Regions from separate parts of the Paenibacillus sp. J14 genome, predicted to be linked through region 2. Evidence: riboswitches for the same ligand, from Rfam matches in the RefSeq annotation. Region 2 holds a riboswitch; the other holds the start of a gene.
What was found. A riboswitch is a leader RNA that binds a small molecule or an ion and turns the genes downstream of it on or off. The one in region 2 is predicted to bind cyclic di-GMP.
Positions count from the first base shown of each region.

Region 1 (5,174 bases), on a different contig from region 2:
GCATCGAGACGCATAGCCCTGCAAATAGACCGATAAAGCCGCCGATCGCATAGTTCAAGATCTTCCGGGGGCTGACGGGAATTGAAGCCTCTTCCAGATTTGACTTGTCCAAAATCATGACACTGGAACTCTCCACCAGCTCTTTCGATTTCTGAATAAAGCTTTCGGCGAAGGCATTGGCAATGGCCACCGCATCCTGCGGATTGTCATGTGTGGCTTTGATAATAATTACTAGAGTGTCGGGGTCTGTCCTGACTTTGATCCGTTTTAATAATTCATATGCGGTTTCCTTGGTCTGTAGTTTATTTTTTGCTTCATTGGCAATAAATCGACTCTCAATCGCATCCTCATACGTTTTAGTTAACATCTGACTGGCCAAAAATTCGGTGTAAGTCCCCGCCTCGGTAGAAGCAATCGTAGCTACCAAGCTTGCAGTCGCTTGATATTGAGGTTTGGCCAGCGTATTAACCAAAAAAACGCCTCCCTCACAGACTAGAAGCGTAACAATAAAAGCAATCATGTGTTTTCTTAAGATTTTAAACAAACCGCTACTTTCCAATAGCTCCACCTCAGTCGATGTCAGAATATCACTCCAAAATAAGTCCCAGAAAATCCGTCATGAAAAAATAGGATAGGCATTTAAAACTAGGAAAATAGTCACCTAAATATAACCTTATATTAACACAAATTGCAATCAAGAGAAGAATGTTTTTTTTGACGCATTTGAGAGACAAACAAAAAACAGGTTTACGAAAAGACGATTGTCTCTTCATAAACCTGTTAAACTCTATCAAGTGATGATTTAATTATAAGTTCGATACTACCTTAACATTGACGTTCGATTTTGCCAGTTGGATGTTGAAGGCTTGTCCCTTAACGATGTTGTCCTTAACCACGATATCCTTCTGGATGCAATTCGCAAGATAGGTGGTCAGGTCGATTCCGCCCTTCGTTGTTTCAATCTTGTTGCCCTCGACCGTTCCGTTCTCCGCATTCTGCCAAGTCCAGATTCCTTTCTCGGCATGCTCGATCGTGTTGCTCGAAATGGTGAAGTTCTTCGTATTCCCTAAGCGAATGCCCGTTGTTCCCGCAATCACACTTTGCTGCCCCATTTTAATCTTGTTCCCTTTGATGGTCACATGATTAACGGTCTCATCGGCGCTGACTTCAATCGCAGCATAATAACTGCCAACCCCTTCAATGCGATTGTCCGAAATGCTGTTGTTCGAAGCGTAGACGCTGATGCCAGCGTACATGTCAGGAGCCAACTGACCTTTATCTTTACCTTCGTAATAGTTGTTATTGAGATAGGAGTTCGTGATGATATTGCCGCTGACCGTAATCCCTTGGGCGTAAATCTTGATCGCACGTTTAGCGTTGAAGCTGAAGGTATTGTTGGCAATCAAGCTGCCCACGTCCCGGCCCGTCCCACGATCCAGGTTCGGGTCTTCATAGAAAATCCCGTCCCCATCGTCGGCTGAACCGATGTGATGGATGTTGGAGTTCGTGATTCGAACGTTCGATGCAACCTTCTCTGCCGATCCCCAGGTTGTTGTAATATAGATGCCTCTGGAGATCAAGCTGCCGGCTGTCAGATTCACAGCCTTGATATTATAAATTTCAGAATTTGTGATTTCAATGTGATTGGTATCGCCATAAATGACAATCCCCGAGACGACACCCGTATAAAAATCGCTAGCCGGGTCACTGCTGTGCGTCGCATTGGCTGCCGCGATCCGATTCACTTTGACGAAGGAGCTGCCTCCCCCGATAACCAGAACACGATTTACGGCATGATTACCATCCAACATCAAGTCCGAGATTTCAATTCCAGTACCCGATGCATGGATCATTTCCCATCCAAATTTGTGAGCATCTGCTTGAATGACCGACTTCTTGCCTTCGCCTTTAAGCGTAGTTCCGCTCTCGACGATCAGCGTATTCACTGGATTCACCACGTAAGTGCCTTCAGGAAAATATACCGTTCCTTTGCTGCTTGCTGCGAGATCCAAAGCCCGTTGAATTGCCGACGTATCGTCAGTCACTCCATCGCCTTTGGCACCTTGGTCCTTCACATTAATCATTTGGGCGTCCTTTGGCTCAGCGTTCGCAGCAACCGGATTTATAGAGAAGTTAAACAGGAATCCGACTGCAACGACCAACGTGATAAGCACGAATTTCTTAATCGATTGATTTGCTGCCATAAAGGACACCTCAAATTCGATAGGATAAAAAATAGAAAGCCCCCGTTTCAGGAAGCCTTCTATCTCATCCTGAAAACTTTCGGGAACTGGCTGGCATGTGATCTGCGACCACGAAGCCCCTGTAGCTTTGCGTCCCGCACTTTCATGCGGTTTGCCTTTTCGATGTTCTCGTATTCAATTCTGAGGTTTGGAGTGGAGTCAATTTCTGAGGTTGGAGTCAATAAAAAAAGAACCAAATAACTATAGTTATAAGGTTCCTCATCGGAAACCTGTATGTAGGGAGCTGGCTGGCATGTGATCCTCGATCACGAAGCCCCTGTAGCTTTGCGTCCCACCCTTTCGAGCGGTTTGCCTTTATTCGACATTGCAGGCTTAAAATATGTTAGATTATGGTTCTATAGTAGCATATCCTCTATGAATCTGTAAACTAGCACTCTACTAATATTTTACTAGACGACAAAATGTTCCATTGGATACCTGATTCACATCCGGTCTTTATAGACAGAGGTTAATTCCTCCAGCACGTTCTCAATCGCATACGTCCCCGTAAGTAGATCTCGTCTTGCAGCTATCTCCTGCCGAAGCAAGGGATCGTGATATAACTGCAGAATCCGATCAGCAAAGGCATCGGCATCGCCGAGCTCGACCAGAAATCCATGGACGCCTTCCCCGACGAGGTCCCGGTTTCCCCTTACCCGAGTTGCCACCACAGGAAGGCCGCTGGCGATCGCCTCCATAATATTGACCGGCAAGCCCTCCTGCCGGCTCGAGGATACTGCTACATCCGCCAATGCGTAAATGTTCTCCATGTCCTTCCGGTGTCCGAGAAAGGTAACATAAGGTTCCAGCCCTTTCTCAGCAACGAGACTTTTGTAGAACGCCTCCAGTTTCCCTTTGCCGGCAAGCAGCAGCTGCACATTCGGAATGGCATCCTTCAATTTTTGGATCGTCTCCAGCAGGAGCGTCTGGTTCTTGCGATGAATCATTTCCGCCGCATATATGAGAACAAAACGGTCTTGTCCGACGCCATACTCTTCTCGCAATTGCCGCTTTTGCTCCGCTGTAGGCGGTTTAAATCTCTCGAAGCTGATCCCGACCCCATGCACAAAATGGATGAGCCCCGGTTTGAATTTCCCTCGCTTAGCCCGCTCGAAATCCTCATCATTCATCGTTACCAGAACGTCAGTATACCGAGAAAGCCACTTCTCCACCGGATAGTAGATCAACCAATTGATGCGAGAAGCCCCCTTGTAAAAATGAAAACCATGAGCAGTATAGACGACTTTCGTGCCTTTTCTTCGACTTTGGCGGGCAGCCAGTCTCGTTAACACTCCGCCCATAGGGGTATGACAATGAATAATCTCGTATCCCTGACTGTCGATAATTCTTTTTAGCTCCCGTAGAGCCTTGAGGTTATCCCTGCTATAGGGAGAACGCTGGATGGGAATATCAAACTGCTTGTCCGCCCATGGAACCGGCTCAGAACCATTCGCAGCCACATGAACCTCCCAGCCCTGATCCCGGAACCATTTCAAGTAAGGTAGATGAAATGCGTTAATGTGAGACACAACCGTAGCGCTAAATAACACCTTTTTGGGCACCCATACCATCCGCTTTCTAGTAATATAGTACCAAATATATCAGTCTTTATAGGGGAGTTCAATCGCTGTTCTATCATAAGTTTAGGGTGACTAGCCCATAGGGTTCTGATATATTAGTAGTTATCAAGTCCATACTCAAATCTACCTAATCATTTTTTCTCTCTCAGGACAACTTAAGGTCCACTCCTGCCTGCATAGAATAGACTCTCACATCATTTCTCTCATCATCTCACGACACTTTAGGAGCCGACCGGCACAACATCAGATCAGACAAAATTCAGAAGACTTGCATTTGCATGGTAATAGGCATAAGGAAATAGTATAAAAGTTCTACTTCGTGTTTACACCAGATTTGGAAAAAGCTATGATTAACTTATGGATAAGTAACCAATTGAGTCAACTATGGGGTGGAAATTGTGAAAGTTTTAATCACAGGAGGCTACGGCTTTATCGGTTCCTTTGTTGCCGAGAGATTTCTTCGAGAAGGACATCAGGTTGTCATTATAGACAATATTTCAACCGGCAATGTAAATCATATTAAGTTTCCTCATACTTCCTATATTTTGGATGTAGAGAGTCCGAATTGCGAAGCGGTCTTTGAGCAACACGAGATCGACGCAGTGATTCATCTTGCAGCCCAGGTCGATATTGTTACTTCTGTGGAGAACCCCTATGCTGATACGAAATCGAACATTTTAGGCCTTACGAACATGCTTCAACTTTCTGCCAAGTACCAAGTCCGGAAATTTATTTTTGCGTCATCTGCAGCTGTATACGGAACTACGCAAGAAATGCCACTGTCCGAATCCTATCTTTGCAAGCCGGTATCACCCTATGGAATTAATAAGCTTCTTGGTGAATATTACTGTGAGAAATGGAAAGAGCTCTACGACCTAAGCACGCTATGCTTCCGCTTCGCCAATGTATATGGACCTCGGCAAGGAACGATCGGCGAAGGCGGCGTCGTCTCCATCTTTATGGAGCGGGTGCGAGATGGGAAAGAGCTGGTCATCTATGGAACCGGAGAGCAGACACGAGACTTTATTTATGTGGAAGACGTCGCAGAGGCCATTTTTCTAGCTGCAGGCACCGAGCATTCGGGAGTGATGAATCTATCTACCTGTACAGAGAACTCGATCAATACGTTGATTGAGATCCTCTCCGAGCTTCATCCCTCACTCCCTAGTATCATTCGAGTGAATTCCCGCCCTGGAGATATCTACCGATCCGTTCTGAATAACGAGTTGCTGCGTTCCACCATCAACTGGACGCCAAAGTATTCCTTCAAGGAAGGACTGATCCAAACCTACGAATGGTTTATGCGGGAATCTCAAAGCTTGACGAAAAAGAAGAAAACCTCAACGAATTC
Region 1 covers NZ_JADQ01000016.1:56,609-61,782, forward strand. Annotated here, with positions in the region: gene M891_RS0108295 (YveK family protein) at 1-472, opposite strand, end outside; gene M891_RS25280 (glycosyl hydrolase family 28-related protein) at 807-2,204, opposite strand; cyclic di-GMP riboswitch class I at 2,283-2,370, opposite strand; cyclic di-GMP riboswitch class I at 2,480-2,567, opposite strand; gene M891_RS0108305 (glycosyltransferase family 4 protein) at 2,687-3,814, opposite strand; gene M891_RS23555 (NAD-dependent epimerase/dehydratase family protein) at 4,222-5,174, shown strand, end outside.
Region 1: linked by a shared signal. The riboswitch ahead of M891_RS25280 (glycosyl hydrolase family 28-related protein) and the one ahead of M891_RS0104385 (CheR family methyltransferase) in region 2 are both predicted to bind cyclic di-GMP.

Region 2 (5,174 bases):
ACTCAGACCAATCTTCCAATTTGAGATGGTATTGACGTAAATAAGAAAAAAGATCTTCCAATGCATGCGATAAGGTCGCTATGTTATGAAATTGCATCATCGAGGAAGAGCCCTTAATCGTATGCATGATGCGAAAAATCTCGTTAATCATCTCTTCTGAGAAGAAATTCGCATTCTCACAAGTCAGAATGATTTCTTCCAGCTGTTCGACCAGCTGAGAGGTTTCGGTAATGTATGCCTCAAATATGGGGTCGCCTTGCTGATATCCCATCATTTCCCTCCCTATTCTTCCTTTGGATGTCGTACCCTTTACTGGTTTAATAAATTAAAGGAAAAAGCTTTTGCGTCACTGGTTTTCAGTTGTTTAACCCAACCTAATTAGTGTGACCGGCATTCAATGAATGCCCTACAATAAAGACGGTTTTACAGCATCGTACTTAAAACATGAGAAATGTTAGACAGCGAGGTTTGTTTCTCTACTGCTCCCAGATCATAGGCCACTTTCGGCATCCCATATACAACAGAGGATTGCTCATCTTGTCCAATAGTTCGGGCGCCTTTGCGTTTCATAGCCAGCAATCCTTTGGCTCCGTCATAACCCATACCGGTCAAGATAATTCCGATCGATTGATTCCCCGCCTCTTTCGCCACGGATTCAAACAACACATCAATCGAGGGACAATGGCGATTGACTTTATCGCCTGCAAAACATTCGACCACGAAATGATCTCCGGAACGCTTCACTCGCATATGTTTATCTCCCGGTGCAATCAGCACTTTGCCCCGCTCAATCGTATCGCCTGTTTGGGCTTCCTTCACACGAATCGATAAGCTCTGATTCAGCCGTTCGGCGAACATTCTCGAGAACATGGGAGGGATATGCTGAACAATAACGATACCTGGCATATCCTTGGGCAACGACTTTAACACGGTATAAATCGCCTCTGTACCGCCGGTAGAAGCCCCGATGGCAATCACTTCCTTGGTTGTAGCAGGTTTCGCAGTAACCAGCTTCGTTGGCGGATCGGCAGGAGAAGCGGCCAGTTTCTTCGGTTGATGGACAATTTTTGCTTTCGAGCCAATCTTGATTTTCTCGATCAGTTCTTCGATAAACTTCTCCACATGCGATAACTTGTTATCCGGCTTCGAGATAAAATCAATCGCACCGGCGTTTAAGGCGTCAAACACGGACGAACTGATCGCGCTGACCACGATAACGGGAATCGAATACTGAGGCAGCAAGCGCCGAAGAAATTCAATCCCGTTCATTTTCGGCATTTGCACGTCGCAGACCATGAGATTCGGATGATATTTTAATATCTTGTCCCTTGCTTCGAATGGATCCGCAGCTGTAGCTACAACTTCAATGTCAGGGTCCGTCGTAATCCCGCGGGCAATCATTTCGCGAAACACCATGGAATCATCTACGACCAGAACTTTAATCTTATTTCTGACCTGCATCCAGGCAACTCTCCAATCGTTACTCTTTGCGATAAACCGCAGGCATCACGTACTTAAATTTGGTGTGATCCCGTTGGATCGTTTCGGAATGACCAATAAATAAATACCCTCCGGGGACTAGACTGTCGTAAAATTTGTGAATCAGTTGCATGCGCGTACTTGCGTCAAAATAGATCATCACATTCCGGCAAAAGATCACATGAAACTTCTTTTTGAAGGGGAACGGATCCATGAGATTAAATCGCCGAAAAACCACTTCGTTTTTGATTTTGGGCTTCACTTTATATTGGTTCATCCCATGCGGATGAAAATAATCATGTTTCCAACGCTCCGGCAACAGCGCAACCTCTTCACGGCTGTAAATCCCTTTCTTAGCTTCAATCAGCACCTTTTCCGATATATCGGTCGCCAACAGCTTTGTATCCCATCCGAGCCGAGCATTTCCAAAAAATTCATTGATTAGGATGGCTAAAGTATAGGCTTCCTCCCCTGTGGAACAACCGGCGCTCCACACCCTCAAATCTCGATCTTTGATTTTGGGGACTTGTTCGGGGAGAACTTTGGCGCGAAACAAATCAAAATGATCTGATTCTCTCATAAAGTATGTATGATTGGTTGTCATCTGATTGATAAACGTTCTTGCGGCTTCGCCGCTCTGATCGGTAGCAATATAGTTCAAGTAGTCCGAGAAATTTTCCATGTTCAGCGAATTCAAGACGTTCCACAATCGGCCCATTACCAACGTTCTCTTCTCGTCGCTCAAATGAATCCCAAAATTTGTTTTGATATAACCGGCTAATTTGATAAATTCCTTATCTGAAATTTCAATCATCACTTCACCTCCCCTATACGAAGAGAGAGCCATAAGACTCTCCCGTTTGAGAATTACACCTTCGTTGCCGAATTCATGTTATCCGTTAAAAGAAAAACCCTTCTAGTTGTCTGGAAGGGCATCGTCAATGCATGAATTCAGCAATTCAGTCATTGGCAACCTGGCAATCATAGCTCTATTTCAGAACTTTAGACCCATGGCTTTGCGTCATTACTTTTCAGTAATTTTGCCCAGAAAATTATGAAGGTGGTTTATGCGAAAAAGATCAGAATATGTCGAATTCGACAGTGATTTTCGACATATTTCGATTTGTTATGTAAGATTATAGCAGTGGTCTTGAAAAAAACAATGAACAAAACGAAAATTTTCAGGTTTAAAATGTAAGATAGGCGTATAGTCCTATTTTTAAATTAATTTTAGACAAATTTCAGAACTTTGAGAGTTTTCCTAACATCACCCGAACCCAAAAAAGCCCTGCCTCCCTCTCACATTTTTTAGTGAAAGTGGAAGCAAGGCTTATGGGAGGAAGTTCATCCTCAAGGACCCTGAGATTGCGATTTCAGCTGTCGCTGCTGTTATCGCAAATGCTGCTTTTAAACGCATGCTTTTTGCCAGTTTCATAGAGTTCGAACCTCCTATGTGTTTTGAGTTTCTGTACTCTATGATAAGGGCCAATATTAATGAGATATGCTGATAGTGTTAAATAGGGTTAAAGTAACAAATTTATCCCTCTCCACTTGCTAACCTCACATTGACCGTACTCATTATGGCCAGTCGCCACAACCGAGCCATCCGCCTTTAGACCAAGTGTATGCGCACATCCTGCGGCAATGGCAACAATTTCACGCCAGTTGCTGACCTCGCATTGACCATATTGATTCGAGCCCGCTGCCACTACGGTGCCGTCCGATTTCAATCCAACCGTATGATAGCTGCCGGCAGCAACTGCCATAATTCCTCGCCAATCCCCTACCTCGCATTGGTGATGCTTGTTCGCCCCTGTGGCTACGACCGTGCCATCCGATCGAAGACCTGCGGTGTGGAGATAACCGGCCGCCACGGACTTGATATTATGCCACTGGCTCACATGACATTGGCCGTAGCGATTGTTACCGGCCATGATCACGGTTCCGTCGGCGCTCAGACCAGCGGTATGCCAATCCCCTGCTGCGATCGCCACGATATCCCGCCAACTGCTGACTTCGCATTGGCCTTCCGCATTCCGCCCTACGGCCACCACTGTACCATCGCCTCTTAACCCAAGCGTTCTGCGCCACCCCGCCGCAATGCTTACGACTCCGCTCCATTCGCTCACTTCGCATTGCTGATGCCCATTCCATCCCGTGGCAACCACCGTACCGTCCGACCGAAGCCCCACGGTATGCGACTTTCCTGTGTTCGTTGCCATATGAACATTACCTGCCGCCACCGCCACGATCCCCCGCCAATCGCTGACATCACACTGGCCATTTCGGACATCTCCTACAGCCATCACTGTACCGTCCGACCGAAGTCCAACGGAATGCCGCGGGCCAGCCGCTAAAGGGATATTCATCTGCTGTACGCCTTGGAACGCCGATATTTTCGGAGAAATTGGCTCCATAGTTATCCCCCTTGCCAAGAAATTAAGCTATCCCCATCTTACGAAAGGCTTCCTAAAAAAATCAAACAAAATCATAAGTTTCACGTCTCGAACCCGGAACGGTCGAAACTTATGATGAGAGTGTGTCATAGCTAGCCGCCCTGACTTGGGCGTGCTATTCGGAGGTGATGTATGAAGCGATCACCGCAAGTCGTTTGGATTACAGACGCCGACCAGCCGACGGGCAAAGCATTGATCCGTCGCTGGGCTAAGGATGGCGCCCATCTCCTGCTAAGTAGTCCGTCCAATGGCATAGAGATTGCAGCTGAAATCAACTTGGCTAAAGCTTCCGGCTCCAAAGTGCTCGTAAGCAATGTCGATTTAAACTCCGGCACCAACGCAAACGAGCTTGTGCTGCAAGCAGAACGGGAGCTTGGTGCCCTGCAGGTGCTGATCCATAATCATGACCTGTTCGTACCTTTTTCCGTTGAAGCCGGCTCTGAAGCATTGTTCCGCGAGGTGATCCACACCAACGCAAAATCGGCCTTTCTTTGCACGCAAGCTGCCGGGAAAGTGATGGCTGCACGGGAGTCTGGCTGCATCATCTTTATTTCCTCCATCCATGCTGAGAAACCTAACGGCTCCTCCTTCGCCTACAGTGCCTCCAAAAGCGCCATAAAGCTGCTTGCTAAAGAAGCGGCCCTTGAGCTTGGGCGACACAGCATCCGTGTGAATACCATTGAAGCTGGCCCCATCCCAGGCGATAATGAGCGATTCCGCAGTTCGCTGACCACGCTCTATCGCAGCTACGAAACCAAGGTGCCGAGCGCCCGGCTGGGGACAGTGGACGATATCGCAAATGTTGCCTGCTTCCTGGCGTCAGACGATGCGAGTTACTTGAACGGCGCGGATTTGCGGTTGGACGGAGGTTTCCTGCTTCATTATATGGATCACAAAATGAGACAACCAAGGAGCAGTGATTCGCCATGAGTTTAACAGGCAAAGTCGTTCTCGTCACCGGATCCGGAACTGGCATCGGTCAGGGAATTGCCGTGGAAATGGCCAAGAGAGGCGCTGTCACCGCCCTTCACTATAACCGGAGTGAAGCTGGCGTACTGGAGACCAAGCGGAGAATAGACGAATCGGGGGGCCATTGCTTGATTGTCCAGGCGGACATTTCGAAGCAGAGGGAAATTAACGCGATGATACACAAGATCGAAAGCCAGGCTGGCCCAGTTGATGTTCTAGTCAACAATGCTGCTGTACAGTTGAATTACGATCTATTCAAGCACAATGGTG
Region 2 covers NZ_JADQ01000009.1:2,538-7,711, forward strand. Annotated here, with positions in the region: gene M891_RS0104375 (chemotaxis protein CheA) at 1-271, opposite strand, end outside; gene M891_RS0104380 (protein-glutamate methylesterase/protein-glutamine glutaminase) at 424-1,461, opposite strand; gene M891_RS0104385 (CheR family methyltransferase) at 1,481-2,293, opposite strand; cyclic di-GMP riboswitch class I at 2,445-2,534, opposite strand; gene M891_RS0104395 (RCC1 domain-containing protein) at 3,003-3,896, opposite strand; gene M891_RS0104400 (SDR family NAD(P)-dependent oxidoreductase) at 4,068-4,865, shown strand; gene M891_RS0104405 (SDR family NAD(P)-dependent oxidoreductase) at 4,862-5,174, shown strand, end outside.